2 linked regions of the Desulfobacula toluolica Tol2 genome follow. The protein of the gene in region 1 interacts with the protein of each later gene in a pairwise test. Links are inferred from orthologs where the notes say so. Each region holds a gene or a part of one and is shown in the gene's direction. Other genes may lie near its edges. The genes, in order: TOL2_RS20650 and topA.

Region 1 (6,686 bases):
TTAACTTTTTAACAAAAGTTAATATTCTTTTATAATGCTGATTGACATCTATTAGAGTACGAATCCGGCACATGTATAAAAGACACATGTATAAAATAGATTGACAACAAAAGGAGGTTTCTGGTTTTATGTCATGTTTGATTTAAATACCCGTGGATGAAAAGATACAATAACCCTTCCCGGGTCTAAAACATGAAAATAAAATAAAGGAATGATCTAATGGACCCGATTGCCAAAAAAGCAAAACAATGGATTGATGAAAAAAGAGACCCCAGGAGTGCCTATTGGCAAGCCGCTCTTGAAGCCAACATGGACCTTTTTTCACCTGATCTGGAAAAAGGAAAACTAACACCGGTCCATTCGCTGGAAGAAAAAGACCTGCCCGTATTCAAGGCGGCTTTGGAAGTGACGGACCTGAGTCCCGGCCTTTTAGCAGCCTTTTTAACCCCTTCTGTTGCCAACTCCATTATTCCGCCGGATTCAGCTGAAGAACTTATGCGCATTGAAAAAGGCAAACCCTCCTATAAAATAATTATCCTGAGACCGGGCAAGGAAGAACGGATAATCTGTATTGAGATTTCAGAACATGCCCACAAGCCGGGCATGGATATTTTCCAGTCCGGCGCCCTGTTGGGAACATTTGATTATCAGACCCATGAAATCTGTCTGTCGGAATTGACCAAAGCCATCCGTGCCCATGCCTGGGAAAAAGACAAATGGCAGCACAAAGATCATATTGCCTATACCTTGAACTGGTTTGAAAAAATTGAATACCTCGGCAAGGCAGATGTGAGTGTGGACAAAACCCGTTCTGTTTTTCACAGCCCCACATTGATCAGAACCAATCGGGTCGATGCTTTGTTCCTGATAATATACGAAATATTGCACAATCGTTTCCAGGAAAATTTTCAAGCCCTGTCTCAAGACCTGATAAGTGCAGGGGCAGGGAAAAATTCTGAAGACAAAGAAACAAGGCTTTCAGCCTGCCACACCCTTGCAGAGACCAGTATGCTCGATATGCTTAATATGGTAAAAAAATTTAACCTGCTTGATTTTACAAGTTTTAACGATGCGGAAAGCCGGAATTTTAAAAACGAGTTTGTCAGAACAGCCAGGAAACTTTCCTCAAAACTGGATAAAATGTTGGTATCGTGACAACGAAAAGCAAGCGGCTTAATTTTGTTAAAGGACTTCCAATCTCTGCAAAGTAAAATAATGACATAAAATCTTTTGCTAAAACAAACACTGTGTGCCGGTCAAACCCGGAACACAGTGCTTATCCCTTCTGTGCTACATATGACGGCAAGTCCGCCGGATCATTGTGCAATAAGGCTGCGGGTAAATTCGATAATATGGTTGGTGCCTTTTACATCTCCCATTGCCATAATATGAATACCGTCTGCATATTCAATAATATCCTTTATAAAATCGCAGGTAATCTCAATCCCGGTTGCGCCTTGATTTTCCATACGAGAAATAACGTCTTCCGGAACATCAATACCCTCAACATTTTTATCCATGAACCTTGCCATCTTTACACTTTTGAGCGGCATTACTCCGATTAATATCGGTTTGTCCAGTTTCCGGGCGGCTTTAAGAAACGTCACGGCTTTTTCAGAATCATACACAACCTGGGTTTGAAAAAAATCCGCTCCGGCTGAGATCTTTTTTTCCATTTTTTCCATCTCATGTTCGGGTTTCCTGGATGTTGGCATGGCAGTACATGCAATGTTAAAATCCGTGCTTCCGCCGAATTCTTTTTCATCATAATCCAACCCGTTGTTCATTTTTTTTATCAGTCGGATCAGGTCAACCGTATTGTAATCATAAACCGCTTTGGACGGATAAGGCCCGTGTTTCGGCGGATCACCTGTTGTAACAAGGATGTTGCGGATGCCAAGGGTGTGTGCCCCCAGCAGGTCAGCCTGTGTTCCCAGCAGGCTTCGGTCTCTACAGGTAAAATGGGGCACGGTTTCAACATCAAGGCTGTTCTGGATCAGGCTTGCCATGGAAATCGAATTGATCCGCAGGTTGCCCATGGGGCAATCATGAATATTGATGCCGTCCAGTGGGAGATAATCGCGGGCCTTTTCCAGAGATTCATCTGCCAGGACACCCTTTACCGGCCCAAGCTCAGTGGTGATAACGAAATTTTTGCCTAATTTTTGTGATAGCTTCATAAGAAACTCCTGTAAGTTAAAAAGATGGTAATTTCAATTAAAAAAAATTCAAGCTGTGTACCGGGCACTCATTGATTCAACCTTTTCCTTTTCTAGTAAAACTGCGCGAATTTAAAGCAAAGACCCTCCAGTGTCAAGATGTTTATCATTTTGTGCAGCTGCCATTCGGTCATGATATCCAGGGTGATATGCTCATGCTTGCATCCTGCCGGCAAAATCGATAAACTGTCCTGAATCATATGAAATAGGATAGTATGAAAATAGGACAGTATAAAAATAATATAAAATTAAAGGAGATTAAAAATGAACGTAATCATTGATCTTTGCGTGGTACCCATCGGTGTTGGCCTTTCCGTATCAAAATATGTGGCAGCATGTCACAAGATCATCAAAGACGCCGGTCTTGAATCCGAGCTTCATGCCTATGGCACAAATATAGAGGGGAACTGGGATGCCGTATTTGACGTGGTAAAAAAATGCCATGAAAAAATTCATGACATGGGAGCCCCCAGAATCACAACCACCATAAAGGCCGGCACACGGACAGACCGGGACCAGACCATGGCGGATAAGGTTGCCAGCGTTAAAGCCAAACTTTAAGAATCTTTTTTGTTTTCAAACAAGATGTTCAGGATCTCTTCAATGTCTTGGTCGGCAGTTTGCACATTTAACGTGCAGCCTCCGGCGCCTGCGTGGCCTCCCCCGCCAAATCGGGCCAGAAGATTTCCAATGTTGACATGACATTGTTTGTTGAAAAGACTGCGACCGATGCTGAGCAGCACAGAATTATGTTCAGGGCCGTCATACCTTATTTTTACACTGGCAATGGTTTCCGGGAACAATGTATATGTCAAAAACCTATTGCCGCCGGGAACAGTGTCAAGAGATCGAAAATCGGTAATGGATATGGCGTGACGGATTGTTGTATGGGCTGTTAAATGATTTTCATAGGCTGCATTTTCTTTAATGACCCTGGCGCAACGGATTTTCACGTCCGGGTCTTCAAGAACACGGTCAATGCCTTTGTCCATCAAAAGATTCACCAGCTTTTCCCAATAGGCTGAATCCGCATAGTCACGGTTCTGGATGGTCATGGAGAAAAGAATATACGGGTATTTTTCCGGATATCGCACCTGGTCTTGGTCAAGATCGGCAGCATCAATGATATCCGTGTTCAAGACCAGTTCATCATAATGGTCGTCCAGTTTGCCTTTGTCTTGATAATAGTTGTAAACAACACGGGCGGCGGATGGCGCAATATCAAAGCCACCGTTAAATGGAGTTTGAGGCTTATTGGAAACATGGTGGTCAAACCATAAGGCACATTGGGGCGAATAGGGCAGATTGGCCATAATATCAGTGTTTAAAATAACGGCTTTTCCGGTTTGAATCTCATTGGGTTCAACCCATTTAATATTGGGCTCAATATTTTCAGCACGGCACAGCAGAACCGCACATACAATTCCGTCAAAATCAGGCCTGGTAACTATTCTCATAAGGTAACTCTTTTCAATTTAAAAGGGTTTTGGATATTTTGGGTTTTTGGTATTAGATGATGGTTTTCGGGTAATGGTTGCTGACAAATCATGATAAATCCTTACTCCCTGACCTGTCTGATCACATTGCAAAGCAATCGGTTAAGGGGTTTTAACGCCCCTTGGGCGGTTTCCAGAACAGCTTCCAGCGTGGTTTTAACAGGAGCATCAGGATTATTTATATTGGTGATCAACGACAGTCCCAGAATTTTCATGTCGGCATGAACGCCTGCAATGGCTTCCATAACTGTGGAAAACCCCACGGCATCACTGCCAATTGCTTTTAGGAACCTGATTTCCGCAGGTGTTTCAAGGCTTGGCCCCAAAAGACCGGCATACACACCTGTTTGAACAGGAACCTGATGAGTTTGGGCTGTTTTCTGGGCCAGGCCCACAAGATCCTGATCATACACCTGTGTCATATCAGGAAACCTCAGTCCCCAGGCATCCTCATTGGGACCGGTCAAGGGATTTTTCCCGGTGAGATTGAGGTGATCTTTGATGATCATGATATCACCCGGCGAAAAATTCAGATTGATACCCCCGGCAGCATTGGTTAAAATCAATGTTTTGACGCCCAGTTCCTGCATTACCCGCACCGGGAAAGTGACCTGGGCCGGTGAATATCCTTCATACAGGTGGAAACGGCCCTGCATCATCAGAATCGGTATGCCACAGATGTTGCCGTACACCAGTCTGCCTTTATGGCTTTCAACCGTGGATATCGGAAAATTGGGCAGTTGTGAATATTCAAACTCTTTTAGCACCTCAAGGTCATCAAGAGTATCGGAAAGCCCTGTGCCGGTTAACACCCCAATGGAAGGCGGCCGCTCGCCTATTGCCTGTGTTAAAAAGTGAACTGTTTTACCAACAAGTTGCCGATCATTTTTCATCATGACTCCTTATGCTGTGGTATTCCGTTTTTTTGCATCTGTCCGCTTTTATCAATTTTACCGATTTTACCGACCTTTACCTATCTTATCCTTACCGACAAAAAAAATTCAATCGTATGATATCCGGGCACACCGAGTATACGGCATGAGGTGATGCAAGCCGTTTTATGACGGCTCTTTCTTTTTGGGTGAATTTATACTATATGCGGAGCATAAGGTCAATTTAGGAGCTATATTCATTTCAAGGCATGAATGATCATATGACGGATGAACAGATGGATGAAAATTATTTTTACTCAATTGAACATCAACGAACCTCAACCATAAAAATAAGGCGGTCTGTTTTTATCTGCACTTTGGAATTTGTGGACTCCATTGAAAACGCCAAAGAATTTATTTCCAGGATTTCAAAAGAAAATAAAACCGCCACTCATAATTGCTGGGCATATGTTTTAGGAGACAAAGGAGAAATTTTTCATTGTTCCGATGCAGGCGAACCTTCCGGAACAGCAGGCAAACCCATCCTCAACACATTAAAAAGCCATTGCATGACAAATATTGCAGCTGTTGTGACCCGGCATTTCGGCGGTGTCAAACTGGGTGTCAGGGGGTTGATTGAAGCCTATTCAGCGTCTGTGAAAGAAACCATTGACCTGAAAAAATTAAAAAAACTGATACATACGGTAAGTATTGATATCAAGGTGTCCTATGAGTTTAATGATACGCTGCTCAACCAGATAAAAAAATATTTAGACAGGATAACAAATACTGCCTATACAGATAAAATTGTACACAGGGTTGAAGTTGAACTTAAAAATTATGCCCGGATGGAAAGCCTGCTGCTGGAATATCAAGCCCGGAAAAAATTAAAATTTACCATTATACCACAAGACTGATCTTGCAAGCTTGAGCCGAATATGATTGTCACATCTGCATTTAAAGGCATCCCGGACAAATAAAAAAAGATATTGACAATAAACCATATTTAAGTATTATTAAATTTTAATTAATTATACTTAAATAATTGGCGGATTCATGAAAGCAAAACTCGGCGCACTGCTCAGGGCCATCAGAAGTTCACGGCACATTACAATTAAAGAAGTTGCAGGAAAAGCCGGTGTCAGTTCAAGCCTGCTGTCACAAATAGAAAGGAACCGGATATCCCCTTCCCTGGATACCCTGCTTCAGATTCTGGAAGTGTATGGCGTTACGCCGGATAAATTTTTCAAAGATTATGAAACAAATTCCCGGGTTGAGATTATCAAAAGGGATGATCGAAAAATTTATCAGCGAAAAGGCTTTAAATATGAAAAGCTTTGCGGAGACAGCCAGACCAGGGGGAACCACTCGTTTAATGCCTTTTTTCTGGAACTGGCCCCGGGCCAGTTGAGAGGGGATGCCGGCAACGGGCATCTTGGACGTGAGTTGGGAATTGTTGTTAAGGGATCTGCACAGCTTGTTTATGGTGAAGAGACATACGAAATTCAAAAAGGCGACTCAGTGTCCTTTTTTTCACAGATCCCCCATGTGATTCAAAACTCATCGGATCAGATATTCCAGGCATACTGGGTGGTAACACCGGCAGACGGGGAAGACTATTTTGGAGAAAAAACATCATAACTGCCACAGGCAGGTCCGGCCATTTTTTACAACAATCTGGTCATACAGGTCTTGCCACAGCAAAGATTTAAAGCAGTTGTTTGGATTTTTAAAGACTTTCTTATAAAAATTATTTGGAGAGAATAATGGGAAAAACCATCGCAGAAAAAATTTTTGACGCACATTTAGTAGATGAACCTTTTGGAGATGTCAGTGTTTTAAAACTGGACAGGGTGTTTTGTCATGAAATCACAACCCCCACAGCAATCCAGGATCTGGTGGCAAGGGGAAAGGACCGGGTGTTTGACCCGGAAAAAATCAAAGCGGTGATTGATCATGTCACCCCTGCCAAAGACTCTAAAACTGCCATGCAGGGCAAAATTCTGCGGGACTGGGCAAAACGGCACAAGATTAAGGATTTTTTTGATATCGGCCATAACGGTGTGTGCCATGCCATTTTCCCTGAAAAAGGATTTGCC
Region 2 (6,810 bases), 2.9 Mb from region 1 along the record:
CAAAATTTCGGACAGCCCCAGGACCATGAATTTTTGGTTAGAACCAGCAACCTGGAAATGACCAGTAAAGGCTTGTCTCAATCCGTGATTGAAGCTGTCAAAGCATCCACAGGAGTTGCTCCTGAAATCCGAAGAGTGGAAATGGTCGGCCCCCAGGTCGGGCAGGATTTAAGGAAAAAAGCGCTGTTAGCCATTTTTTATTCCCTGCTGTTTATCACCATATATATTTCAGGCAGGTTTGAGCTAAAATGGATGTTATCGGGTGTAACAGCGGGTTCTCTTATGACTGCGGTATATTTTCTGTCCGTATTTAATGTAAGCATGGTTGTTCTGATCACGGCAGCCCTGGTTGTAACACTGGTATTGTTTTGGATGTTGCACCTCAAATATGCCATGGGTGCTATTGTTGCGCTTTTGCATGATGTATTGATCACCGTGGGAATCTTTTCGATGTTAAACCTGGATTTTTCATTACCGATTATTGCGGCACTCTTAACCATTATTGGATATTCATTAAATGATACCATTATTGTCTTTGACCGGATCAGGGAAAATGTAAAAGGAGCTAAAACAACTGAATCACTGCCTTTATTGTTTAATAGAAGCATCAATGAAACCCTTTCAAGGACGATTTTAACATCAGTAACAACACTGATCGTTCTTTTGGCCCTTTATTTTCTGGGTGGAGAAATTATTCATAATTTTGCATTTGCCATGATTATCGGTGTTCTTATCGGCACCTATTCTTCCATATTTGTGGCATCCCCCATTGTTCTTGCGACCAACAAAAGGTAGTGAAATGCCCTGTTTAAAAAAACGATTGTATAAACCTGTTTATTTTCTTATCCTGTCGTTTTTCTTTGTTTCCTGCGGTGCGATGCATTCTGTTAAAACGCCCGCAGGAAACGACAAAGAAGAGACTTTATGTCACACAAAGCTTGTGGAATTGGAATCTGAGCTTACCGGTATAAAGCAGGATCAGGCAACTTTAAAATATCAAATAGAAAAAAATAATACCATTATACAAACACTTCAGGATATCATCTCAACCCTGGAGACAAAAATTGCATTTCTTGAAAAAACCCCACAGCCTGCAGCCCCTATCCAGTATAAAATTGAGGCCCTCAAACCGGCTGATTTATACAAAAAAGCAAGAAATCTTTTGCTTGAAAACAATTTTTCAAAGGCTGCCGGCTTGTTCTCCGAATTTATTAAACATTATCCTCAAAACAGTCTGGCAGACAATTGTGTTTATTGGCTTGGTGAATGTCATTATTCTCTGAAAGATTATAAAAAGGCAATTGAGGTATTCAAAGACCTGGAAATAAAATATCCCAAATCGGAAAAAGTGCCTGATGCCATATTAAAAACAGGCTATTCATATTTGTTGCTGGATGATTTCAACCGGGCAAACCACTATTTAAAACAAGTATTAAAACAATATCCTTTTTCACCGGCTGCGGAAAAAGCTCAGAAAAAACTTGGAGATTTTGAATAATATCCTTTTTACGAAAAAATAATTCTTTTGAAAAATATCTGCCTTGGTTTACGCTGCGGGAAATCCCGTTTTTGGGCAATATAATGTATAAAAGATTAATAGATCAATTTGGATCACCCGAAATCGTTTTAAAAACATCCGAACATCAGCTTGGAAAGGTTAACAGACTTTCTGCAAAAGTAAGAGACAACATCGTCAATCATAAAGCATTTGTGTACCGGGCAAAAAAAGAATTGGAAATTGTTTTAAACAAAAATATTAACATTGTAACTTTAACGGATTGCGAATATCCTGTGTTGCTCAAACAAATCCCTGATCCGCCGCCTTTTTTGACATATGTGGGCAAACTCGATAACAGCTCTCCTTGTATATCCATTATCGGCTCAAGAGCTGCAACCGGCTATGGGTTAAGCGCATCTGAAAATTTTGCATATAATCTTGCCGGAAAAGGATTTCAGATTGTCAGCGGCCTTGCAAGAGGAATTGATTCCATGGCACATAAAGGTGCGTTAAGAGCAAAGGGAAAGACCATTGCCGTATTGGGATCAGGATTGAATAAAATATATCCCAGGGAGAATAAAAGTCTGTTTCAGGCTATTGCGGAAAACGGCACTGTTTTTTCAGAATTCAAACTGAATACAGAGCCATATCCATCAAATTTCCCCACTCGAAACCGTATCATTGCAGGTTTATCCTGTGGAAGTATTGTTGTTGAAGCAGCCAAAAAAAGTGGATCTCTGATCACTGCCCGACTGGCCACGGAATATAATCGAGAGGTATTTGCAGTTCCGGGAAGTATAAAATCAAAAAAAAGCGAGGGCACCCATTCTCTGCTCAAGCAAGGTGCAAGGCTGGTTGAAAATGAAAATGATATTATGGATGAACTTCATCATTTTATTCATGAAGAAAAAGAAAACTTTCAAGCGGCTCCTTTACAAAAACAAAAATCAACTGATTATAAAAGTTGTAAACAAAATAAATCTTTAATTATGAATTTTCTTGACCCTTACCCTGTACATATTGATGTGTTAATCGAAAAAAGCGGGATGACAAGTTCGCAGGTTACATCCCAATTAATTGATTTGGAACTGCAAGGCACAGTGATGCGCCATCAGGGTAATTATTATTCGATCTCGGAGGAATACCATTGACAAAACCCCTAATCATCGTCGAGTCCCCAACAAAAATCAAAACATTAAAAAAATATGTTGGAAAGGAATTTAATGTTGCTGCAAGTGCCGGCCACATAAGGGATCTTCCTGTTAAAACCCTTGGTATTGATATTGAAAAAAATTTTCAGGCAGAATATGTTAACATAAAAGACAAATCCAAAGTTATTTCCAATCTGAAGAAATTGGCCAAAGATGCCAAAGAAATTTATCTTGCACCTGATCCGGATCGCGAGGGTGAAGCCATTGCATTCCATATTATGGATATTTTAAAGAAAAAAGACCGGATTTTTCATCGTGTTCTTATTCATGAATTAACCAAAAAGGGAATTCAAGAGGCATTACAAAAGACCCTGATACCGGATGCCAATAAATATGATGCCCAGCAGGCAAGAAGAAAACTGGACCGTCTGGTTGGATATCAGATTTCCCCTTTATTATGGCAAAAAGTCCAGAGAGGCTTAAGTGCAGGAAGGGTTCAATCTGTTGCCGTTAAAATTATCTGTGACAGGGAAAGGGAAATTCGAAAATTTATTCCGGAAGAGTTCTGGACGATCACAGCCGACCTTCTTTCACAATCCCCTCCTAAGTTTAATGCTGCCCTCATTAAGATTAACAATAAAAAGGCCAAGGTTACCAACGAAAAACAGGCTTCAGGTATTTTAAAAGATCTTAAAGCTGCGCAATTTGTTATTCATGAAATAAAAACCAAAACTATTAAACGGAACCCGTCACCTCCTTTTATCACCAGTAAACTTCAACAGGATGCAATCAATCGGCTAAGGTTTTCCGCAAAAAAAACCATGATTGTTGCACAGCAGCTTTATGAAGGCATTGAAATAGGAACAGGAGGCCCCGAAGGTCTCATCACCTATATGCGTACGGATTCAACCAGAATTGCTCCTGATGCAGCCCGGGAGGCACAAGCCTTTATTGCACAAACAATAGGAGATGAATTTGCATTAAGCACCCCCAGATTCTTCAAAAACAAGAACAAGGTTCAAGATGCCCATGAAGCCATTCGCCCGACATCTGTGTTTCACTCACCTGAAAAAATAAAAAATTTTCTGTCTCCAGACCAGTTTAAGCTCTATGATCTGATATGGAAACGATTTGTTGCATCTCAAATGGCACAGGCCATCATTGACCAGAAAACAATTCTGATTAAGGCAACGGATAAATACATGTTTTCTGTCAGCGGTTCAACAGTTAGATTCTTAGGATTCATGAGTCTTTATTCCCCAAATAATGAATCAAAAGAAAAAGATATACAGGCTTTACCTGATGCCAAAGAAGGAACTGTTTTAAAAACACTGGAAATTTTTCCAAAACAGCATTTTACAAAGCCTCCGCCAAGGTTTTCCGAGGCATCACTTGTCAAAGAGCTTGAAAAAAACGGAATCGGACGACCCAGTACCTATGCATCCATCCTGTCAGTGATTAGGGACAAAGGATATGTTGATCTTGTAAATCGATATTTTGCGCCCAGTGAGCTTGGATTTATTGTGAATGACCTATTGGTAGCTTCTTTTCCAAATATTTTAAACATCTCATTTACAGCCCAGATGGAAACAAATCTTGACGATGTTGAAACCGGCAACCTGGAAGAAGTGCAGCTTTTAACTGATTTTTATGCATCTTTTAAAAAATATCTGGATGCTGCAAGTGAAAACATGATCAGCTTAAAAGGCGTCGGAGTTGAGACCGGCCTGGTCTGTCCGTCCTGCGGGAAGCAATTGAATATAAAAATCGGCAGAAACGGCCATTTTCTTGCATGTACGGGATATCCGGACTGTTCTTTTACCAGCAATTATCTTCGGGATGAAAAAGGCAATATTTCAATTGTTGAAAAAATTGTTGACAATACAAAAGTCAAAGATTGCATCAAATGCGGCAAACCCATGGTTCAAAAAGACGGCCGTTTCGGTCTCTTTCTCGCCTGCACCGGATACCCGGACTGTAAGCATACTGAGTCCGTCAACGGTGAATACAGCAGTAAGGATATCGGGGTAAAATGTCCAAAAGCAGATTGCTCAGGAACAATTTTAGAAAAAAAGACAAAAAGAGGGAAAATCTTTTTCGGCTGCTCAAAATACCCGGATTGCACATTTGCATCCTGGGACAAACCAATTGATAGAGCTTGTCCGGATTGCAGTTCCCCCTATCTTGTTGAAAAAGAGACCAAAAAGGAAGGAAAATTCTTAAAATGCCCGGATAAAAAGTGTGGGTTCAAAGAGCATCAGTAAAAAAAATCCGTCCCGATTATCTGCCAGCTTTTAATTGTTTAACAATTACTGTGTCATATGGTGGAGCGTATCAAATGATGGTATGTCGAATGAAATACCATCACAATACAGATTCTCCGGATAGAAAACTTTTAAACCATATTATTCATTAACCCGTTCTACATACTCGCGGGTTCTGGTATCAATTTTGATCATCTGTCCTTGTTCTATAAAAGGCGGCACCTGGACTTCAAACCCTGTTTCAAGTATAGCGGGCTTGGTGCTTCCGGTGGCAGTATCTCCTTTTGCCCATGGTTCTGACTTGATCACTTCCAGGTTGATAAAATTGGGCAATGTTATGCCAATGGGAAGTCCGTTATACAAAAGGATTGTACAAAGCGTATTGTCCTTTAGCAGATCTATTGCATCCCCTAATTGATCTTTTGTCAAAAAATGCTGTTCATAATTGGATGTATTCATAAAGCAGTAGCTGTCCTTATCCGAATACAGATATTCCATTTCCTGTTCTTCAAGATCCGCTTTTTTGAATTTATCACCGGATCTATAGGTTCGTTCAAACTGGGACCCTGTAATCATATTTTTTAATTTGCATTTATACAGGGATTGCCCTTTTCCGGGTTTTTTAAATTCAAAGCCAATAATAACATAAGGTTCTCCGTCTATTTCAAACTTTAAACCCTTTCTCAAATCACTTGCTAAATACATGTAATGCTCCTAAATTTATCTTTCAAACATAACAGACTTTATCACAGATCTCTCTTTTATATGAAAATTTTGAAAAATCCAAATAAAGACCTTCATATTTTGTTGCGGCAAAGCTTAAGGTGAAATACCAAGTCTGCCCGTGGCAGTTAATCACATTAAGTGTAAATTGGCAACCTCCGGATAAAAACAACTTGCTTTTTTATCGGTATTATAGGAAATATAATGTTTTAGAAAATATTATTATAGGAAAATTTATATGATCATTGTTATTGATTTTGGTTCTCAATTCAACCAGCTTATCGCAAGAAGAGTTCGAGAAAATAACGTTTATTGCCAGGTAGAGCCGTCAGATATTTCAGTTGCCAGAATAAAGGAACTTAATCCCCAAGGCATTATTCTTTCCGGAGGCCCTTCAAGCATATATGAACAAGACAGTCCTAAAATTGATAAATCCATTTTTGATCTTGAAATCCCCATCCTTGGCATCTGCTATGGGATGCATTTTATGGTACATACGCTCGGCGGTAAAATCAAAAAAGCAACAAAACGGGAATATGGCTTTGCAAGCCTTGATATAAAAGAGCCTGCCCCTTTATTCAAAGACATGGAAACAGGCTTCCAATGCTGGATGAGCCATGGCGATTCCGCCATTAAACTGCCAAAAAATTTTGTTATTACCGCTTCAACTCAAAATACGGCTATCGCAGCCATTGCAAATCATGAAAAAAACTTTTACGGTCTTCAATTTCATCCTGAGGTGGAACACTCTAAAAACGGAACCCTCATGATCCGTCATTTTTTATTTGATGTCTGCAAGTGCCGGGAAAACTGGAATATGAAATCATTTTGCGATGGTGCCATTTCCCAGATTAAAGAAGCTGTTGGAGACAAAAAAGTGATCATGGGGCTTTCAGGCGGTGTGGATTCATCCGTTGCTGCAACCCTTATTCATAAAGCAATCGGCAAGAATTTGTTTTGCATCTTTGTGGACAATGGACTCTTACGAAAAGGTGAAAAAGAGGGGCTTGAAAAAAACCTGACAGCCGGACTTGATCTGAACATCAAATTTGTAAATGCAAAAGAAAAATTTCTAACTGCATTAGAAGGCGTAACCGATCCTGAAAAGAAACGCAAAATCATAGGAAATCTATTTATAGATGTATTTGACGCCCAAGCCAACAAGATAGACGGA

Evidence for each region.
Region 2: the proteins of TOL2_RS20650 (region 1) and topA interact in binary tests that used the Escherichia coli proteins (3 or more experiments, as listed by UniProt). The link is inferred for Desulfobacula toluolica Tol2 from one-to-one orthologs.

The regions. Positions count from the first base shown.
Region 1 is NC_018645.1:4,542,754-4,549,439, forward strand. Bases 3,777-6,686 are described here. They hold TOL2_RS20650 (IMPACT family protein), read left to right. Parts: upstream 3,777-4,868; coding sequence 4,869-5,504; downstream 5,505-6,686. Other genes in these bases: TOL2_RS20645 (purine-nucleoside phosphorylase), read right to left, coding at 3,778-4,611; TOL2_RS20655 (helix-turn-helix domain-containing protein), read left to right, coding at 5,644-6,228; TOL2_RS20660 (3-isopropylmalate dehydratase large subunit), read left to right, coding at 6,354-6,686. In the rest of the region: TOL2_RS20625 (hypothetical protein), read left to right, coding at 220-1,155; TOL2_RS20630 (methylenetetrahydrofolate reductase), read right to left, coding at 1,317-2,180; TOL2_RS20635 (MTH1187 family thiamine-binding protein), read left to right, coding at 2,484-2,780; TOL2_RS20640 (hypothetical protein), read right to left, coding at 2,777-3,676.
Region 2 is NC_018645.1:1,687,389-1,694,198, reverse strand. The notes cover bases 2,246-5,279. They hold topA (type I DNA topoisomerase), read left to right. Parts: upstream 2,246-2,645; coding sequence 2,646-4,913; downstream 4,914-5,279. Other genes in these bases: efp (elongation factor P), read right to left, coding at 5,055-5,279; dprA (DNA-processing protein DprA), read left to right, coding at 2,246-2,649. Also shown: protein translocase subunit SecF, read left to right, coding at 1-795; tol-pal system protein YbgF, read left to right, coding at 800-1,498; more of dprA, read left to right, coding at 1,582-2,245; more of efp, read right to left, coding at 5,280-5,618; guaA (glutamine-hydrolyzing GMP synthase), read left to right, coding at 5,875-6,810. UniProt on the Escherichia coli protein: Releases the supercoiling and torsional tension of DNA, which is introduced during the DNA replication and transcription, by transiently cleaving and rejoining one strand of the DNA duplex.